Linked DNA regions of Pseudovibrio sp. Tun.PSC04-5.I4. The protein of the gene in region 2 interacts with the protein of the main gene of each other region in a pairwise test. Links are inferred from orthologs where the notes say so. Each region holds a gene or a part of one and is shown on either strand. Other genes may lie near its edges.

Region 1 (9,882 bases), on a different replicon or contig from region 2:
GCTCGAATTATACGGTTTCGAGGTTCACAGCGCTTGCGCGGCCATCACGACCAGTTTCCAGGTCGTAAGTTACGTCCTGGCCATCAGCCAATGTGGAAAGACCGGAGCGCTCTACAGCTGAAATGTGAACGAATACATCGTTGCTGCCATCTTCAGGTGCAATAAAACCGAAACCTTTAGTGCCGTTGAACCATTTCACGGTGCCTTTAGCCATCGTGGTATCTCCTAAGTTAGTTTGTCGCTGCGGTATGCTGCGACTAATTAGCGTCAGGGCAAAATCGAGTGCTCTGACGCCCTAAAAAGGGAGACAGGGTGTCGATAGTCTTAACGTGAGACAGGGAATTCCATATTCTGACACGGAAGTAAAGCCCGCCCTGTCAATTAAGCTTATTAAATTCGAATTTTTTGGGCATAACTCGCTGTTTTTGTTGATTAGAGCGTTAATAATATTTTTTTGACAACCAGCAGCACTCTTTAGGGGACCATACCAGTCGAAATATATCAGCACCCCTTTCACCCTAGGCATTATTTCAGCATGATATTTCACATTAAAGGAATTCTCAGGCTATGAATAATTTTCCAATTTTGATGTCTAAGCGCTTGCATTTGAGAGCCTACCGCGATAGTGACCGCGCCAAGCTTTTAGAGTTCCTCTCGGATTTTAATATCTCCAAGATGCTGACGCCTGTCACTTTTCCTTATAGCGAGGAAGACGCGCAGGCGTGGATCGACTTCAATATATCCGCAGACCCGTCACAGACGGTGAATTGGGTGATTGATGATGGGTCTGGTCTTATTGGCACGGTTGGCGCGAACAATTAAAACGGTTCAGCGACATTCGGCTATTGGCTGGGCAAGCCCTTTTAGGGCCAAGGGTATATGAGCGAGGCTGCGGCAACAGCCTTGCACTATCTCTTCCATCAAACTGATCAGCAGCTTCTTAGGGCCGGTGTATTTAAAGAGAACCCGATTTCCCAACGGATCTTAACAAGGCTTGGTTTTGAGATAGTTGGTGAAGAGTTGAAACAAAGCCGCGCTCGCGGCAAAGAGCTGATCCCCCACTATCTCCTCGAATTATGTAAGGAGCGCTTTCGCGAAACTGCGAAAGGTGCCCAAAGAACAATAAGAAGAGATGGCGATGTTTCCGGAGCTGCATTCCGAGCGGTTGATACTACGTGATTTTCGTAAGAGCGATTTCGACATTCACAATGAATTTCTGAGTGACTTCGATGTGAGTAAGATGCTCACCGTGGTTCCGCACCCTTACACTAAGGATGATGGCGAATGGTGGTTTGACCATTGCCTCACCACACCACACAATGAAGAGATCAACTGGGTTATCGACAACGGCGAAGGTTTGGTCGGTGTCATCGGCATTCGTAATGTATCGACCACCCCGCATCTTGGCTATTGGTTGGCGAAGTCTGCATGGGGCAAGGGTTATGCGAGTGAAGCAACCAACATGGTTTGCGATTACGTATTTAACCGCCTGAGTGCCTTGGCTATGAATACCGGCCTGTTCACCATCAACCCGAAATCTTTGAATGTACTTCAGAAGAACGGGTTTGAGGTTACTGGCGAGACCAAGGAAAAGAACCGGGCTCGTGGTGATATCGAGATGGACTATACAACGGTCACACTCACCAAAGACCGCTGGCAAGCAATGCAGGCCATCGCAGCTTAAAGCTTGGTATCGTCTCTTATGCATCAGTAAAGGCTTGCGACCCAACCGGGTTGCGGGCCTTTTGGCTGTTCTTATGGGCCTTGTAAGCGCCGTAACAGAGCGATTTTTTGGCCAGGCTAGTAATAAAATTAGCCAGAATTGTCGTTGTAGACTTGGCTCCACGGCAATAGGGCTTTAAGACGGCTCTCAAAGAACGTCACAGACGGACGAAAGAGAATAATATGAAATTCCTTGATCAGGCAAAGATCTATGTAAAGTCCGGTGACGGCGGCGCAGGCAGCGTTAGTTTCCGGCGTGAGAAATATGTAGCAGAAGGCGGCCCAGACGGCGGCGACGGTGGTCGCGGTGGTGATGTATGGGTTGAATGCGCTGACGGCCTGAATACGCTGATTGATTACCGCTATTCGCAGCACTTCAAAGCTAAAATTGGTATGCACGGCATGGGCCGCAACAGAACCGGCGCCAAAGGCGACGATGTTGTGCTCCGCGTTCCGGTTGGAACTGAAATTCTGGATGAAGACAACGAGACCGTTGTTGCAGATATGACGAGAGTCGGTCAACGCCTGCTCCTGATGAAGGGCGGCAATGGCGGGTTTGGTAATGCGCACTTTAAATCCTCAAAAAATCAGGCACCACGCCACGCCAATCCGGGCCTTGAAGGCGAAGAGAAGTGGATCTGGCTGCGCTTGAAGCTGATTGCGGATGCTGGCCTTGTTGGTTTACCAAACGCTGGTAAGTCCACTTTCCTCGCCGCTGTTTCAGCGGCACGTCCGAAGATTGCGGATTACCCGTTCACGACTTTGCACCCGAACCTTGGTGTTTGTGAACTTGATGGCCGCGGGTTTGTGCTGGCTGATATTCCGGGCCTTATCCGTGGCGCGTCTCTGGGTCAGGGTCTTGGAGACCGTTTCCTCGGCCATATCGAGCGGACACGCGTTCTGCTGCACCTTGTCGATGGCTCTGGTGTTGAAGACCCGGCAGATGCATACCACACCATTCGTGGTGAGCTGGAAGCCTACGGTCATGGCCTTGGTGAAAAGACTGAAATTGTGTGTCTTTCCAAAGCTGACTCCTTGACGGACGAACTGCGCGAAGAGCGTTTTAAAGCGCTCGAAGAAGCTTGTGGCCAGACACCACTTGTCATTTCTGCTGCCAGTGGTGAAAACATCGATACGGCTCAACGTATGGTCATTCGCGCCATTGACAAAAACAAGCAGGAAGAGGCAAAAGCCCTTCTTACCGACAAGATTGAGGAATGGCGTCCCTAATGGCTCGAAGCCTGAGCGACTATAAGCGCATCACTGTCAAAATCGGCTCAGCTCTACTGGTTGAAAATGGCCGCTTGAAACGAGACTGGCTGGAATCTCTGGCAGATGACCTGCAAGCTCTTTCCGAGGCCGGAAAAGAAGTGCTGGTTGTTTCCTCTGGTTCCATCGCTCTTGGTCGTGGTGTGTTGGGTTTGCCGTCTGGTCCGCTGAAGCTGGAGCAGGCGCAAGCCGCTGCTTCTGTCGGTCAGATTGCACTTGCTCAGGCTTACTCTGAAATTCTCGGCGAACGGGGTCTGACTGCTGGTCAGATCCTGCTGACCCTTGGAGATACAGAGGAACGTCGCCGCTACCTCAATGCGCGTGAAACCATTGGCACCCTGCTGAAAATGGGCGCTGTACCGATCATCAACGAGAACGACACTGTTGCGACCTCCGAAATCCGGTATGGCGATAATGACCGTCTTGGCGCCCGTGTGGCGACAATGGCGAGTGCGGACCTCTTGGTGCTGCTCTCTGATGTTGATGGCCTTTATACTGCTGCGCCGCAAAAGGATCCCAATGCGATCTTTTTGCCGGAAGTTCCACAGGTCACACAAGAGATTGAAGCGATGGCCGGTTCTGCTGGCTCTGCGTTTTCCTCTGGCGGCATGAAAACCAAGATCGATGCGGCGAAAATCTCGCAATCTGCCGGGACCACCATGATTATTGCCAGCGGCAAGACCATGAACCCGCTGACTGCGATTGAGAATGGCGCACGCGCAACTTGGTTCCCTGCTCCCTCTTCTCCCTCGCGAGCTCGGAAGACGTGGATCAGCGGTCACTTGAAACCACATGGTACAGTGCAATTGGATGCAGGTGCATTAAAGGCCGTTAAAGCTGGCAAGAGCTTGCTGCCTGCTGGCGTGACCAAAGTTGACGGCACATTCACTCGCGGGGATGCGGTACGTCTTTTAAATGCTGATGGCCATGATGTGGGCCGGGGCCTTATTGCCTATGATTACGGCGAGGCCTCTCTCATCATTGGGCGCAACAGCAGGGAAATTGAAGCTATTATCGGTTATGCGGGGCGCGCAGAGATGATCCATACAGATGATCTTGTGCTCTCAACTTCTGATTTGGATAATTGATAGAAACTGTTTAGGTTGAAGAGCTTCAACCGGCGATGATTTAAGGGTTTTGCAGATGCTGACTAGTTCTGAAACAGCAAATGCGGGAAATACCAGCATTTGTGACCTGATGGCGACCATTGGCAAGAAAGCACGCGCGGCAGCTCGTGTTCTTGCAATTGCTCCCACAAGCCAAAAGAACAAAGGCCTGGAGGCAATGGCTGCTGCTGTTCGCGCTGCAACTCCGCAAATCCTCGCTGCCAATGCTCTTGATCTGGACGCAATGACGGCCAACAATCAGCAAACCTCCTTTATTGATCGCGGCACCTTAAACGAAGAGCGCATTGAAGCCATTGCTGGCGCACTGGAAGACATTTCCAAGCTGGACGATCCGGTTGGCAGCAATATTGCTCAATGGACCCGCCCAAACGGACTGGACATCTCCCGCGTACGGACACCCCTTGGTGTGATCGGCGTGGTTTATGAAAGCCGTCCCAATGTGACAGCTGATGCTGGCGCCCTGTGCCTGAAAGCGGGCAATGCGGTTATTCTGCGCGGTGGTTCTGACACCATCAACTCCAACCTTGCCATTTATAAGGCTCTGCAATCCGGACTGGCTGATGCTGGCTTGCCTGTTGATGCAATTCAAGTTGTACCGGTGAAAGACCGCGCTGCCGTGGGCGAAATGCTAAAAGGTCTGAATGGCAATCTGGATGTGATCATTCCACGTGGCGGCAAAAGCCTTGTGGCACGGGTGCAGGAGGAAGCTCGCGTGCCGGTGTTTGCCCACCTTGAGGGGCTGGTTCACATTTTCATCGATAAGAACGCCGATCTGGATAAAGCGGTAGACATTGTTGTGAATTCTAAACTGCGACGCACAGGCATTTGTGGCGCGGCTGAAACTTTGTTGGTGGACGAAGCAGTTGCTGCGACACACCTGCCTCCAATCCTTGCTGCACTTCGGCAGAAGGGCTGTGAAATTCGCGGTGATGAAGAAGTGTTGATGCTTTACCCGAGCGCGAAGGAGGCTTCTGCGGAAGATTGGGCGACAGAATATCTGGCCGCTATTATCTCCGTGAAGATTGTTGGCGGTCTGGTTGATGCAATTGAGCACATCAGTGAATACGGCTCCAACCACACCGACTGCATCATCACCGAGGATCAGGTTGCGGCTCAAAAATTCCTCGCAGAAGTGGATTCCGCAATTGTTCTTCACAATGCATCCACACAGTTTGCAGATGGCGGAGAGTTTGGTATGGGCGCAGAAATTGGCATCGCCACAGGCCGTATGCATGCACGTGGTCCGGTAGGTGTTGAGCAGCTGACCAGCTTCAAATATGTCGTTCGCGGGACTGGCCAAACCCGTCCATGATCGTAACAGACCCACAAACCTTTGATAGCCGCGGCAAGCTGGGAGAGGTGCCACCTTCCTGGCTGCGCCTGCCCTATGCAGCTGACGGAAATCGCATTGGATTGTTTGGCGGTTCCTTCAATCCTCCGCATCCCGGCCATTTTCTGGTGGCTGAAACCGCCCTGCGCCGGCTGGAGTTGGATCAGATCTGGTGGTTGGTTACGCCCGGCAATCCGCTAAAATCCCGCCACGAACTGACATCTTTGGAAGAGCGGGTATGTGCGACAAAAGCGCTGGCGCGGCACCCACGCATGAAGGTGACGGCTTTTGAAGCTGTTCTCGGCACCTCTTATACAGCAAGCACTTTGAAGAGTTTGCGGCGTATCCGACCAAGGTTGAACTTTGTCTGGGTGATGGGTGCAGACAATCTCGCAAATTTTCACCATTGGCAAAACTGGCAGAGCATTATAGAAGGGGTGCCTGTGGCAATCGTTGACAGGCCTAAAGCGACGCTTTCGTCTCTTTCAGCTCGCGTTTGCCAGAGGTATGCCTTTGCTCAGATAAAAGAGGAAAGTGCACGCCAGCTGCCTGAGTGCAAAGCCCCTTGCTGGACCATTCTACATGGCCCGCTAGACGAAACCTCCTCCACTTTACTGAGGGATAGAGGACACGCCTAAGGGAAACTTGCGCGGTTTGCAGCGACAAGTGTCTTGAAAATGCCATAGGGACCTGAGTATTCTTCTTGACGGAAGGCTTGAGTTTGTGCATTCCAAGCTATCTTACATGGCAGATGCAATCTGCTTATCTTTAACCATGGCGAGGGCGCTTAGCTGACCATGATAACTCAACATGAAGGGACGGACACCATCGCTCCTCTTCAACCGCACGACACCTCCGAAAACGGGGATGTGCTTGCACTGATCGTCAAAAGCCTGGATGACTCCAAGGCTGAAGAGATCGTATCCGTAGATCTTGCTGGCAAGTCTGCATTGGCTGACTACATGGTTGTGGCTTCTGGCCGCTCACATCGCCATGTTGGCGCTGTTGCTGACCACTTGCTCCGTGATCTGAAACTGGCAGGCTACACCGGTGCCCGCATTGAAGGCATGCCGCATTGTGACTGGGTGCTCATCGATATCGGTGATGCAATCATTCACATTTTCCGCCCAGAAGTCCGCAGTTTCTACAATATCGAGAAAATGTGGTCCGCGGATAGCACTGAGCCGACACAGTTCATCGGATAATACCTGACCTCCTTTGAGGTCCGGTGTTTTGCGCTGCTTAATCCAACTGCCATTTCTATGAGATGGCGGTTTTGAATTAGTGCGCGCTTTTGTGGGTTAACCTGCTTGCCTCTGAACTGACGGAAAACCGTCATTCAACCCTCGGAGACTTCATGAAAGTCACGATTGCCTGCGTTGGCAAAATGAAAGCTGGCGCGGAAAAGGACATGTGTGAACGCTATCTGGACCGTGCGCGTAAAGCGGGCCGGTCCGTTGGCGTTACATCTGTGTCTGTGGTTGAATTTACAGAAAGCCGGGCTGCCCGCACAACCGAGCGAAAAGACGAAGAAGCGCAGTTTCTGCTCAATGCGCTTCCTTCTGGCGCGATCCTTATTGCGCTGGATGAGCACGGCAAAGCCCTTTCCAGTGAGGTGTTTGCTAAAAAGGTTGGTGACTGGGCTGATCAAGGCACCTCTGACATTGTGCTGGCCATTGGTGGTGCTGACGGGCATGGACAAGCCCTTTTGCAACGCGCTGACCTAAAGCTCGCTCTTGGTTCCATGACATGGCCGCATCAAATGGTGCGGATTATGTGCGGCGAGCAAATCTATCGTGCCATCACAATTTTAACTGGCCACCCCTACCACCGTGCCTGATTTCGCTGGTGGTGCCTGCATGCCTCTCTAAAATCCCCACGCAAGACCATGTACAAGTTCAGCCTGTAAGAGGATTGGCAGTGTTGTGGATATTGATGTTTCCCGTGTAAGTCGCTAAGCCTTCAAACGTGGTTGACACTTCCTTAACGCTGTCTGTTCATTATCCTCAGCGTTGACCATTCAAGTAGCCTATTAGCTGCTTGTTTTGGCTAGTTGTTTTATGCGTGTTCTTTTCAGAAAATCAGGCCCTTTCTGGGAATGCGCTTTAGGAGTTCAGTTGTTGCGTCTCAGAGGAAGCCGGATCCTCCAGTTGGTGACAAGTTTCGTCTTGTTTTTTGTGGTTGCTGTTGGGCTGCCGCTGCAAGGCACTGCGCAAAAGCTGACAAATATCTCCCTGAAAGTTGACCAGAAAGACCCAGCTGCTGAAGCGCTGAAACTCAAGCAGGCGCGTGAATATGAGTTGCGCGATCTGAACGAGAACATCTCTCTTTCTTCTGAGAAGCGGGAGGAAATTCAGCGTTCTATTCGTGCGTTGGAGCGCGATGGCGAGAGTCTGAATGGGGAATTGATCCGCACCGGCGAGCGCATGAAGAAGCTGGAGAACCAGCTGGAAGCCACGGAAGCGCGCTTGGGGCGCCACCGCAAAAACGAGCAATCTGTTCGCGCGTCATTGAATGAACGCAAAGATATTTTAGCTGAAGTTCTGAGTGCTCTGCAACGGATTGGTCATCGGCCTCCCCCTGCAATGGTCGTGCGCCCTCAAGATGCTCTTGGTGCCGTGCGCAGCGCTATTTTGCTCAACTCAATCATGCCCGAAGTGCGGATTGAGGCGGAGGCTTTGGCCAGTGACCTTGCTGAACTGACAAGGTTGAGGGCAAAAATTGAAGCAGAGCGCAACAGAGTTCGAAGTGGTGCAATTCAGATGGCAGAAGAACGCCATCGTGTTGAATTACTTTTAGAAAAGAAAAAGTCAGCACGGCAAGATAGCCTCGCAGCGCTGGAAGCCGAGAAGGCTCGCGCAAAGGAACTTGCCCAGAAGGCAACCTCTTTGAAAGAGTTGCTTGCTAACCTTGAACGAGACGTGGAAAGCAGCAGACGCGCAGCGGAAGCAGCGCGACTTGCGGACATAGAACGGCAAGACCGGATTGCTTCCGGTGACCCGTTTGCTGACCCAAGCCGATTAAAACCGGTTGTTGCTTTTGCGGACACCCTTGGGCTTTTGCCTGATCCGGTATCCGGCACACTACTACAAGACTTTGGGGTTGCGGATGGTTTTGGGAATACGACCACTGGTCAATCCATTGCAACGCGCCCTAACGCCCAAGTCACCTCCCCCACTGATGGATGGGTGGTGTATGCAGGGGATTTCCGCTCTTACGGGCAGATGGTAATTGTAAATGCAGGCGGCGGGCACCATGTCCTGTTGTCTGGTATGGACAACATCATGGTTGAGCTAGGGCAATTCATTCTAGCCGGTGAACCAGTCGCTAAAATGGGAGAAACGCGCCTCGCAAGCGCTAATAACCTTAATTTTAGTTTGGATCAGCCGGTTTTATATGTAGAATTCAGGAAAGACGGCACTGCAATCGACCCCAGCCCATGGTGGTCTCGCGCCGAAAACGAAAAGGTTCGCGGATGATACGGAAAGCATCGTTCTTGCTGATTGGCGTGGTCATGGGGGCTACGGCGGTCGTAACATACTCTCAGGTCCCGTTCAGGTTTGCTGAGCCAGCAGCAGCTGCGTCTCCCGATACGTACAATCAGCTTAATCTGTTTGGAGACGTTTTTGAGCGTGTACGCTCTGATTATGTTGAGGAGCCAACAGACTCCAAGCTGATCGAGACCGCGATCAACGGCATGCTTACAAGCCTTGATCCACACTCCAGCTACCTGCCACCAAAAAGCTTCCGCGATATGCAGGTGCAGACGCGCGGCGAGTTTGGCGGTCTTGGTATTGAAGTGACTATGGAAGACGGCCTTGTGAAGGTTGTTGCTCCTATTGACGATACTCCGGCGTATAAAGCGGGCGTACAGCCTGGTGATCTGATTACCCATCTTGATGGGGAACAGGTTATGGGCCTTACCTTGAACGAAGCCGTTGAGAAAATGCGCGGTCTGGTGAATACAGACATCATCATTACCGTGCGTCGTGAAGGTATCAACGAACCAACCGATATTACAATAACACGTGACGTGATCCGCATCCGCTCTGTTCGGTGGAACAAAGAAGAGGATGTCGGGTATATTCGCATCACGCAGTTCAATGAACAGACCTTTGAAGGCCTTGAAAACGCTGTTAAAGAACTAACAGCCGAGATTGGCGAAGATAAACTGAAGGGCTTTGTGCTGGATCTGCGCAACAACCCAGGTGGTTTGCTTGATCAGGCGATTGCCGTTTCTGACGCCTTCCTGAACCGTGGTGAAATTGTTTCCACCCGTGGCCGGAATGCAGAAGAAACCCAGCGCTACAACGCTCGCATTGGTGACCTGACTGAAGGTTCTCCTGTGATCGTTCTGATGAATGGCGGTTCTGCTTCAGCTTCTGAAATTGTAGCCGGTGCGCTGCAGGATCATCGCCGTGCAACAATCCTTGG
Region 2 (9,917 bases):
ATTCGCCCGGTTCTAAGATGTCTTCGGGATCAACCACTTTGCCTTTGACTTTCATTATGACAGTGATGCCTGCCAGCGCTGCAGCTGAGATGCCCGCGACGGTGGAGATTGTCATTGGCAGACCGAAGCCAAGTGTGCTTGAATTCATCAAGAAAGTGACCACAACTGTTGTCATAAACAGAGCTGGAATGGTGCAAATCCAATGCAGCTTGTTGTGGCGCAGCAGGTAGGCCGCCGCAGTCCAGAGCATCATGGTTGCTGTTGCTTGGTTTGCGACACCGAAGTAGCGCCAGATAATGCCGAAGTCGACCTGAGTGAGAAGGGCACCGCCAACAAACAAGGGCAGAGCAAGCAACAAACGCTTAGGCAGCTTGTTCTGTGGCATTTCGAAGAATTCTGCCATGATCAAGCGGGCAGAGCGGAACGCGGTATCGCCGGAGGTGATTGGCAGAACAATCACACCAAGAACGGCCAGGTAGCCGCCAACTGTACCAAGCAGACCGTTTGATGCTTCATAAACGACGTTCGCTGGGTTGCCAGCCATGCCTTCAGCGAGGCCTTCAACACCGTCGAAGAAAGACAATGCAATCGCACACCAGATAAGAGCGATAATGCCTTCACCGATCATTGCACCATAGAATACGAAACGACCATTTCGTTCGTTTTCCATGCAACGTGCCATCAAAGGAGACTGGGTCGCATGGAAACCTGAGATTGCACCACACGCGATGGTGATGAACAGAGCTGGCCACAAAGGCATGTCGTTCGGGTTCAGATTGAGAAAGAAGTCACTGGCTTCTACGCCTGGCAACATGGAATGTTCGCTGGAGAGCGCAAGAGCGACAGTCAGGCCAACAGACATGAACACCAGCAACGCACCAAAGAACGGATAGAAGCGGCCAATGATTTTGTCGACAGGAACAATTGTTGCAACAAGGTAGTAGGCAAAGATGCAAATCAGGAAGATGGTGACATCAACACCTGTCAGGCGACCCAAAAGGCTGGCAGGAGCAGAAACAAACACAACACCAACCAGCAACAGCAGGATGAGCGCGAAGATGTTCATAAAATGCTTTGCACCAGTTCCAAGGTACTTACCGGCAAGGTTTGGAACGGACTGACCGCCATTACGCACAGACAGCATACCTGAGAAGTAATCGTGCACCGCGCCAGCAAAAATACAGCCAAGCACAATCCAGAGCATGGCAGAAACGCCGTACATCGCACCAAGGATCGGGCCGAAGATCGGACCAACGCCAGCGATGTTCAGCAACTGAACCAGATAGACCTTAGGTGTTGACATCGGAACGTAATCAACACCGTCGGTTTGCGCATGCGCCGGTGTTTGGCGTCCAGGGCGTGCCCCAAAAACTTTTTCAACGAATGTGCCGTAGACAAAGTAGCCTACTAGCAGAAGTCCAACACTAAAGAGAAACCACAACATTTCTTCTTCCTCCTATTTCTTTGGGTAGGAGTAAAACGGTTTCAAGGGTTTGATGTTGAGGTTTCAGCTAAGCGGCATGCTGGGAGGCTAAGCGGTAATAATCGTAGATAAGCGGTCCGCGGCACATGTCCTGTTTCAAGAAAATTTGATTCGAATTGAGAAACCGTTGTTTTGGCTTGGTTCAGGCATAGCCAAACACCTGTTTTACACTTCGCAAATAACGCCGCGAAACCGGAATTTTCGTGCCGCTATGAGTGATGACTTCCGCTCCGGTCTCCAGCAATGTGATTTCGGCAATCGTATCGCGGGAAACAAGGTACTGGCGATGGGATCGCACCAACGGCGTTTTCTGTTCCAGAACCTTCAAGGTGAGTTGTGTGTGCACGTATTCGTTTGTGGTGGCAACGTGAATGCCGCTGAGGTCGCTGAAGACATATTCCACGTTGGCGAGCGGAATAACCTTCAGGCGATTGCCGATGTAACAGGGCAAGTGAGTAAGTTGCTGCGGGGTGATGTCCTGTAACATTTGAGGACGTAAATCGACCCTAATCCGGTTGAGCGTTTTCGCCAGACGTTCCTCTTCAACCGGCTTCAGAAGATAATCATAGGCGTGATGTTCAAAGGCCTTGATGGCGTACTCGTCATAGGCCGTTGAAAAAACGATCCGTGGCATAGTTTCCGGGTCGAGCATTGCAATCAGCTCAATTCCCGAAATGCGTGGCATTTGGATATCTAAAAACACCAGTTGAGGCTTCAGCTTATTGATGGTGCTGAGAGCTTCAATCGCGTTGCTGCATTCTCCGATAACCTCGATGTTCCCGGCTTTATCCAGCAGCTCAACAAGCTCTTCGCGGGCGTAGGGTTCATCATCAACCACAAGACAGGTGATCATTGCGCAGCCTCCAGATCATGTTGAGGCACGCGGATACTCACCCGTGTAAACAGATCATCTTCCCATTCAATGGAAAGGCCATAGTCCTCACCCCATTGTTTCTTAAGCCGCTTATCGACGAGGGACATGCCAAGACCCTCCTTGTCTTTTGGAGGAACATACAATCCTGCATTGTCTTCGACGCGCAGTTCAATAGCATCATCTTGAATATGGCCACTGATATGAATGTGGCCCTGATTTACACTTTGTGAAATGCCGTGTTTGATGGCGTTCTCGATAATTGGTTGGAGCGTGAAGGCGGGGACCTGAATATTGTGAAGCTTTGTCGGCAGATCAATCTCCACACTCAGTTTGTCCGCAAACCGTGCTTTTTCAATCGCCAGATACGCATCAATGTGGTCAAGCTCATCGCTCAGCGACACAAGGCCGGATGTGCGTTTTAGATTGATGCGGAGGAATTTGGAAAACTGCAGGAGCAAAAAACGAGCTTTCACAGGATCACGCTTCGTAATAATTGCAATAGTATTGAGCGTGTTGAATAGGAAATGCGGATTCACCTGAGCCTGCAACAACTTAAGTTCAGCACACGTCAGCAGGTTTTGTTTCTCTTCCAGCTCCCCATAAAGGATCTGGTTGGAAAGTAACTTGGCAATACCTTCTCCAAGAGTCCGGTTGATGTTGAGGAACATTTTGTTCTTCTGCTCATACATTTTGATGGTGCCAATCACCTCGGTATCGCTGCGGAGTGGAATAACCAGACATGACCCCAGTTTGCAACACTGAGAGATTGAGCAGCCGTAGGGCACCTCAACACCGTTTGCATACATAACTGTGTTGTGCGTAATCGCATCCAGCGTCAACCGAGAGGAAATCGGCGTTCCGGGAATGTGATGATCTGATCCACTGCCGGTAAAGGCCAGCAACTTATATCTATCGGTTATGGCAACGGCGCCAACTTTCGTTTCCTCACTCACAATCCTGGCGACTTTGGCCGACGATGTCTCATTGAGGCCCTTGGCCAGAACTCCGACACACCGTTCTGCAATCTTGAGCGCTTGACTGGAAAATGCGGAGGAAAGCTTGTCGAACATGGTCTTCTGATCGCGAACAATGCTCATGAAGAGCGCCGCCCCTAAGGAATTCACCAGAAGCATCGGAATAGCAATTTGCTGGACTAACTCAAATGCATGGTCAAACGGGCGCGCAACTGCCAGAATGATGAGCATCTGCATTGCCTCGGCAGCCAACGTCAGCCAGAACACGAAGAGGGGCCGGAACAGAAGAGCGCCCTTGTTTTGTTGGCGCAAATACAGAGCCGCAGCACCCGTCAATAGCCCTTCAGAAGTGGTGGAAATGGTGCAGGCCAGATCGGTAAAACCGCCAAAGCTGTAGCGATGCAGGCCTCCTGTAATGCCCACCAGCAAGCCCGTGATCGGTCCGCCAAGCAGACCGCCGAGCACGGCTCCCATGGCACGTGTGTTCGCAATCGCTCCGTTAACCTGCTCACCGAAATAAGTTGCGATAATGCAAAAGCCGGAAAACACGAAGTAAATTAGGACCTTATGCGGGAGGCGGGGTGCATCCTCCGTGAATATCTTGAACAGCGGCGTCTTGCTGACCAGATATACAATAACGAGATAGACACACATCTGTTGCAGCAGAAGAAGGATCAGCGCCATGGACAACAAGCTTCTTTGTCGGTTATTTATGTTGTTGTCTGAAGCAACTGCCAGATAATTGAAGCCTATGCAAAGACTTCAATCAAATCCTAAGAAAAGCTAGGAATGGACAGGCTCTGAATTAATGGAAAGACGCAGCGTTCCTGCCTAATTTGGAACTTGCTTACAGATAGCCCTTACCCGTTGAGTTCAGCTCGCTTAAAATGCACGAACTTGGCCCAGTGGCCCCGAAGCTGCAAAATTGGCCTCGTTTCAGAACAACTGAAGAACATGCGCGAGTAACTGTCGTTCGCGACGTGGGGTATAACGGCCTTGCTGCACAAATCCGCCTCCAGCGTGTATGTAGGCAGCCTATTTTTTGGTCAGGTAGTCTTTTCATGCCCTTCAAACATAATGCTGCTCGGCGGGAGATATTTACAAAAACCGGATATCGTCTCACCAACTGGCCAGAGTCTAACGAAAGTCTTCGCCAGCGCTGAGATGTGAGCGTTTGAATCGATGAGGACATTGCCAGGTTTATTGGCACGCCCCACACAGCAAGCGCCGCGGTCGTCCTACCAAATTCTCAGTGCTTGCCATCGAAACCTGTTTGCAGGTGAGGTCATTATTCGGTCTCGCGCTTCGCCCGATCCAAGGATTTGCACGCTCTCTGTTTCGCCTGATACAACTGGACCTGCCTGTTTCTGATTTTCTACGCTGTCGCGTCGGACGGAAGGTTTGAAGCTGACAAAGCTGCGGGCTACACGCATAGCTGAACCGGCTCATCTAGTAATAGACAGCACAGGACTAAAGGTCTTTGGGCGGGTGAATGGCAGAGAACCAAGATAAAACGCAGAAACTGGCGCAAACTGCATCTGGGGACAGAGCTGAATACGCGCAAAATCCTGTGCGGTGAGTTGACGGAAGAGAGCGTTGACGAGCCGTCAGCCCTAACGGATTTGTTGGATCAAATTGACGACACGGTGGCGAAGTTTCTGGGTGATGGCGCTTACGACGGCGAGCCAACCAGACAAGAATTGGCAGAGTGCTTTGAAAGTGTTGAGGTTGTTATTCCATCGCCTAAATAGGCAATCCTCAGTCGAGACACTGAGACTGACCTGACATCGCGTGACGCGCATATCCTTGCAATTCAAAAGTGCGGCAGAATGGACTGGCAGAAATACACCTGATACGGGCAGCGGGCGCGAGGTGAAACCCCGATGGGTCGTTTAAAGCGGGTGGTCGGGGGAAAACTGAGCTCAAGAAACTTTAAACATCAGAGGATAGAAGCGCAAATTGGCGTTGCTGTTCTAAATAAAATAACGTCCTTCGGACAGCCGCCGTTCGAAAGGGTTTCAGGACACCTCAATTTATGGGTTTGGGCAAGCCGCAATCTAAATTGGAGTTGTGCAACACGGCCGAGGTACCCTGAAAAACCTGGCAGCCTAACCACTCCAGAGCGACCAGTAGACGAAGAAAAGCCCTGAACAGCTACGTTCAGGGCTATTGATGGTTATATTGAGACAGCTTTACGCCATTTCCTCGACTTCAAAACTGGAGACCAACTCCAGCGGAATGTCCTGATAACTTACTGGACGTAGGAAGCGGCGGATTGCCATGGTGCCCACAGAGGTTGCGCCAAAGTTGGTGGAAGCCGGGTACGGACCGCCATGAACCATCGCATCACAAACTTCAACACCGGTTGGGAACCCATTGGCAAGCACGCGGCCAGCTTTACGCTCCAGAAGCGGCATCAATTTGCGGGCATCAGCATAATCGGCAGCATCCACATGAACGGAACAAGTCAACTGACCTTCGATTTGCTTGGCGACATCGTGCATCTGATCAAGGTTTTCCAGTTTGACGACGATGCCGAGTGGCCCAAATACTTCTTCTTGCAGCTCTTTGTTTTTAAGCCAGTTAGCAGCGTCGGTCACGAACATGTAAGGCTTAGCGCCGCGTGTTGTGCAAGCTGTGCCTACCAACTCTTCTACGCCGGCTTCGTCTGCGATTTTGGCCGAGCTTGCACGATAGGCTGCGGCAATGCCGTCTGTGAGCATTGGTTGTTCGCCAGCTGCTTCCAGTGCGCCTTTTGCTTTGGCGATGAAGGCATCTGTATCCGGACCATCAACCACGAGCATGACGCCTGGATTGGTACAGAACTGACCTGCACCCATGCACAGAGAACCAGCCCAACCAGCGGCAATTGCTTCGCCGCGGCTGGCGAGAGCATTGGGGAACAGGAAGGAAGGGTTGACAGAGCCCAGTTCACCAAAGAACGGGATAGGCTCAGGGCGAGAAACACAAAGGTCAAACAAAGCGCGGCCACCAGCTAGTGACCCGGTAAACCCAACTGCTTTGATCAATGGATGCTTGACAAGGGCTGTACCAACTTCGCGGCTGCCACCTTGTACCAGTGAGAAAACGCCGGGATGCATGCCGCAGGATTTGATTGCCGCGTCAATGGCTTGGGCTACCAGCTCAGCAGTACCCGGATGAGCTTCATGGCCTTTGACAACAACCGGACACCCTGCTGCAAGGGCGGACGCTGTGTCTCCGCCGGCAGTGGAGAAGGCCAAAGGGAAGTTGGAGGCGCCAAATACAGCAACCGGCCCAACAGGGCGCTGGCTCAAACGAATATCAGGACGTGGAAGCGGCGCGCGGTCTGGTATAGCTTTATCATGAGCCAGATCGAGGTAATCGCCTTTTTCAATATGATCAGCGAACAGGCGCAACTGACCAACGGTGCGACCGCGCTCACCATTGAGGCGCATTTCTGGAAGGCCAGTTTCAGCACAGCCAACCTTGGTGATTTCCGCACCGCGTGCGTCGATTTCCTCAGCGATTTTGCGAATGAAGGTGGCGCGCTCTGAACGGGAGGACCAGCCAAAGCTCATAAAAGCGTCTTCTGCGCCTTGAACGGCTTTGTCGATCAGTTCAGCAGTGCCACAGGAATAAGAGCTGGCGTCACCTGAGTACGGAGTGGACTGGAATTTCTGGGTGTTATCGACCCATTTTCCAGCGATAAGATGGCAACCTGTTAGCATGATGACCTCGGCACAAAAACTTTGATAAGTCAGATTAGCGAGCAACCGTGATCAACTCGCATGGTAATTGGATAGTGATATATCACTATGTTTTATCCAGTTCAAGCACTTAACTAAGTTTTACGGAGAAACTCATGTTACCTGAGGTCTACCAGAGCTTCATCTTCCACGCGAATGCGCAGAGCGAGTATTGCGCCATTTATGCCGGAAAACAGAAAGGCAACGGGGAATAAACCCAAAACCATCGGTGCGGTGAAGATCTCCAATGCCACAAGAAGATAGTTGGGGTGCTTTATGAAGGCGAATGGACCCCTTTTCACCAAAGGCTCCTTGAGCACAATAATGCGTGTTGTCCATCTGGAACCAAGAGACAACAAAATCCATAATCGAAAAATCTGTAGGCCCGCAAAAATATAGAGCCACGGCATTGCGACCGGTTTGTTGTAACCCAGAACAACAAGTGAAAGTATCCATGCCACATGAACGCTCACAACAAGCGGATAGTGGCTGGCACCAACTTCACGGGCTCCTTTTTTTAGCAACCTAGCCGTGTTGCGTTTTGCGATTACGAGCTCAGAAAGGCGTTGAACGACGATAAACGCGAGGAAGAGCAGGGCGGGTAGCGAGGCATCAGGCATTGATTACTCCTGTTGGCTCAGTGTGATCGGTGGCAAGGCTTGCAGATGATGATGGCTGCGCCACAACCGTGATTGGGAGGAACGAGGCAGTAAAACCCGGGCCGAGTGCGCACATCATCATCAGACCTGGTTTTGGTTGTTCCAGCACGCGTTCTAAAACAAACAGAGCAGTCGGTGCTGACATGTTGCCATAATCCCGTAATACCTCTCGTTCCGCATCAAGGGAATTGGAGGGCAGGTCCAGTGCTTGCTCCAACGCTTGAACAACCTTAGCGCCGCCGGGATGACAGACAAACCGGGTAAGATCCTGCATGGACAACCCTTGCGCTGATAACCTGCGATCCGTCACATCTTTGAAATGGTCTCTAGCAAAGTCAGGAATGGACCGATCAAACACCACACCAAGCCCGCTCTCATCTACATTCCAGCCCATAATGTTGAGTGTATCGGGCCAAATCTCCTGCTGGCCCGAACCCAGCTCTATAGTTTTGCGCGTGTCTTCTGGCATGTTGGTGGAAAGGCATGCAGCTGCAGCGCCGTCCCCAAACAATACAGTTGCGATGATATCAGCCTTGGTGAGACGATCAGACCGGAATGAGAGCGTGCAGGCTTCCAGTGCAACCAGCAGTACGTTGGTACCGGGTTTGGCTTGGGCAAGCTCGCGCGCGATTGCCATGCCGGATACACCGCCAGCGCAACCGAGGCCGAAAACCGGAACCCGCAGAATATCCTGCCGAAACCCCATTTGGCTCCATGCCTGTGCTTCCAATGTTGGGGTGGCAATGCCAGTGGATGAAACTGTTACGATTGTGTCTATGTCTTGTGCACGCAGGCCTGCCTTCAAGAGCGCTCTTCGGGCAGCATCAATAAACAGTTCTGTTCCACCGCGTAGGTACACCTCATTGCGTGTCCGCCAGTTTTGTGGTTCTAAAAACCATTCCAGCGGCGCAAGAGAATAGCGTTTTTCAACGCCTGCATTTAAAAAAGTGCCAGACATGCGCTCAAACTGGGCGAACTTTGGACCGAGGATGCGGCGTGCATACTCCAACACCAGGTTCTGAGTTAATTCGTAGGGCGGCACCGCTGTCGCAAGGCCGGTCAGATAAACGGGCATTCGGCTCTCCAACCCTGATTTATTGTTATGCCATTTCTGCTCTTCAACGTTATAGGCGGTGAACAAACCTCTGAAAATCCGGCGTTTTTTAGGGTTGTTTTGCTGGGGATGGATTGTTGGTGTGAAAAGGTGGAGGGTTTTATCAGGCTTGGTTAAGCACTTCCTTATTTGTGGCCGTTTTCATGCGATAAATGGTTACGAGCAACAGTGTGCCGTTTGTCAGGTCATTTATTGCGCCGCCCCAGGACCCGACGATGACAGCATTTGAACACCAGAGGGCAGCACCAACCAGCATGACAACGCGCATACGGATGCCGCTTAAGCAGAACATGGCATAGCCGTTGAGGAGGGAGGCAGACCATGGTAAAAGGTCGAAGGGAGAGTCATAAATGGCAAGGCTCATCAGCGTTTGCACAATAGCAAAGCCAAAAAACCAGCGATTTCCTTTGTATTTCAACGATATTAAGGATCGCAAACCGCTAAGCGCAAGGCTTAGACCAGCAACATATGCACCCAGTAATACGTAGTGTATGCAAAACAGACTGGCGCTGAGGAAAATCAGGCTGCGGAGCAACTGATCTCGGGAAGTTGAAAAGCCAACCATGTTGACTGCAAAAGCCGTTATACCAAGGGCTTGAATAATATAGAGATCCATATGTCGGCGTCTTTCGTCTGGGACGAAGACATTAAGCCGAAAAAGGATTTCGCCGCGTCTGTATTATCGCGAAGAATACTGGCTAGAGTTCAGAAAAAGCGCATACTTTACGAACTTATGCCTCCAGGAGACGTGTATATTTGTGCAGGGTCAGCGTTTGGTCGTTCAGTTGAACAGATTTGGTGCCTGTCGCGTCCTGTTGGAAGCCACAGGCTTGAGGACGCTTGAGGATGCCGGATTATTAACTGCGGCAAAGGCGATTAGGAGGACGGCCCGCCTTCCGCCTTCAAATGTTGAATAAGCGCGAGGGTTGAGGCTTTGGCAAATCCCTTCCCGCCGAATGCTTCTCCGATGCGATAGCCGAGTTCTGCACCTCCATCAGTACTAGCGCCTGCTGCACGCAGATTAATTCTGCCGATCAGTTGGTACTCTTCGTTTCTAACGAGGAAAAAATGATCCTCGTCCATAA

What was found.
Region 1: the proteins of btsR (region 2) and BLS62_RS17615 interact in binary tests that used the Escherichia coli proteins (3 or more experiments, as listed by UniProt). The link is inferred for Pseudovibrio sp. Tun.PSC04-5.I4 from one-to-one orthologs.

What each region holds. Positions count from the first base shown.
Region 1 is NZ_FNLB01000006.1:2,650,266-2,660,147, forward strand. The notes cover bases 3,319-6,282. They hold BLS62_RS17615 (glutamate-5-semialdehyde dehydrogenase), read left to right. Parts: upstream 3,319-4,134; coding sequence 4,135-5,430; downstream 5,431-6,282. Other genes in these bases: proB (glutamate 5-kinase), read left to right, coding at 3,319-4,079; BLS62_RS17620 (nicotinate-nucleotide adenylyltransferase), read left to right, coding at 5,427-6,086; rsfS (ribosome silencing factor), read left to right, coding at 6,246-6,282. In the rest of the region: BLS62_RS17585 (cold-shock protein), read right to left, coding at 8-214; BLS62_RS17600 (GNAT family N-acetyltransferase), read left to right, coding at 1,133-1,684; GTPase ObgE, read left to right, coding at 1,906-2,952; more of proB, read left to right, coding at 2,952-3,318; more of rsfS, read left to right, coding at 6,283-6,653; 23S rRNA (pseudouridine(1915)-N(3))-methyltransferase RlmH, read left to right, coding at 6,806-7,288; BLS62_RS17635 (murein hydrolase activator EnvC family protein), read left to right, coding at 7,566-8,927; BLS62_RS17640 (S41 family peptidase), read left to right, coding at 8,924-9,882. UniProt on the Escherichia coli protein: Catalyzes the NADPH-dependent reduction of L-glutamate 5-phosphate into L-glutamate 5-semialdehyde and phosphate. The product spontaneously undergoes cyclization to form 1-pyrroline-5-carboxylate.
Region 2 is NZ_FNLB01000001.1:3,312-13,228, reverse strand. The notes cover bases 482-3,480. They hold btsR (two-component system response regulator BtsR), read right to left. Parts: upstream 2,337-3,480; coding sequence 1,626-2,336; downstream 482-1,625. Other genes in these bases: BLS62_RS00050 (sensor histidine kinase), read right to left, coding at 2,333-3,480; BLS62_RS00060 (carbon starvation CstA family protein), read right to left, coding at 482-1,444. In the rest of the region: more of BLS62_RS00060, read right to left, coding at 1-481; more of BLS62_RS00050, read right to left, coding at 3,481-4,015; BLS62_RS31905 (transposase), read left to right, coding at 4,584-4,736; BLS62_RS00040 (aldehyde dehydrogenase (NADP(+))), read right to left, coding at 5,524-7,041; BLS62_RS00035 (isoprenylcysteine carboxyl methyltransferase family protein), read right to left, coding at 7,179-7,679; BLS62_RS00030 (type III polyketide synthase), read right to left, coding at 7,672-8,793; BLS62_RS00025 (YgjV family protein), read right to left, coding at 8,936-9,448; BLS62_RS00020 (GNAT family N-acetyltransferase), read right to left, coding at 9,709-9,917. UniProt on the Escherichia coli protein: Member of the two-component regulatory system BtsS/BtsR, which is part of a nutrient-sensing regulatory network composed of BtsS/BtsR, the low-affinity pyruvate signaling system YpdA/YpdB and their respective target proteins, BtsT and YhjX.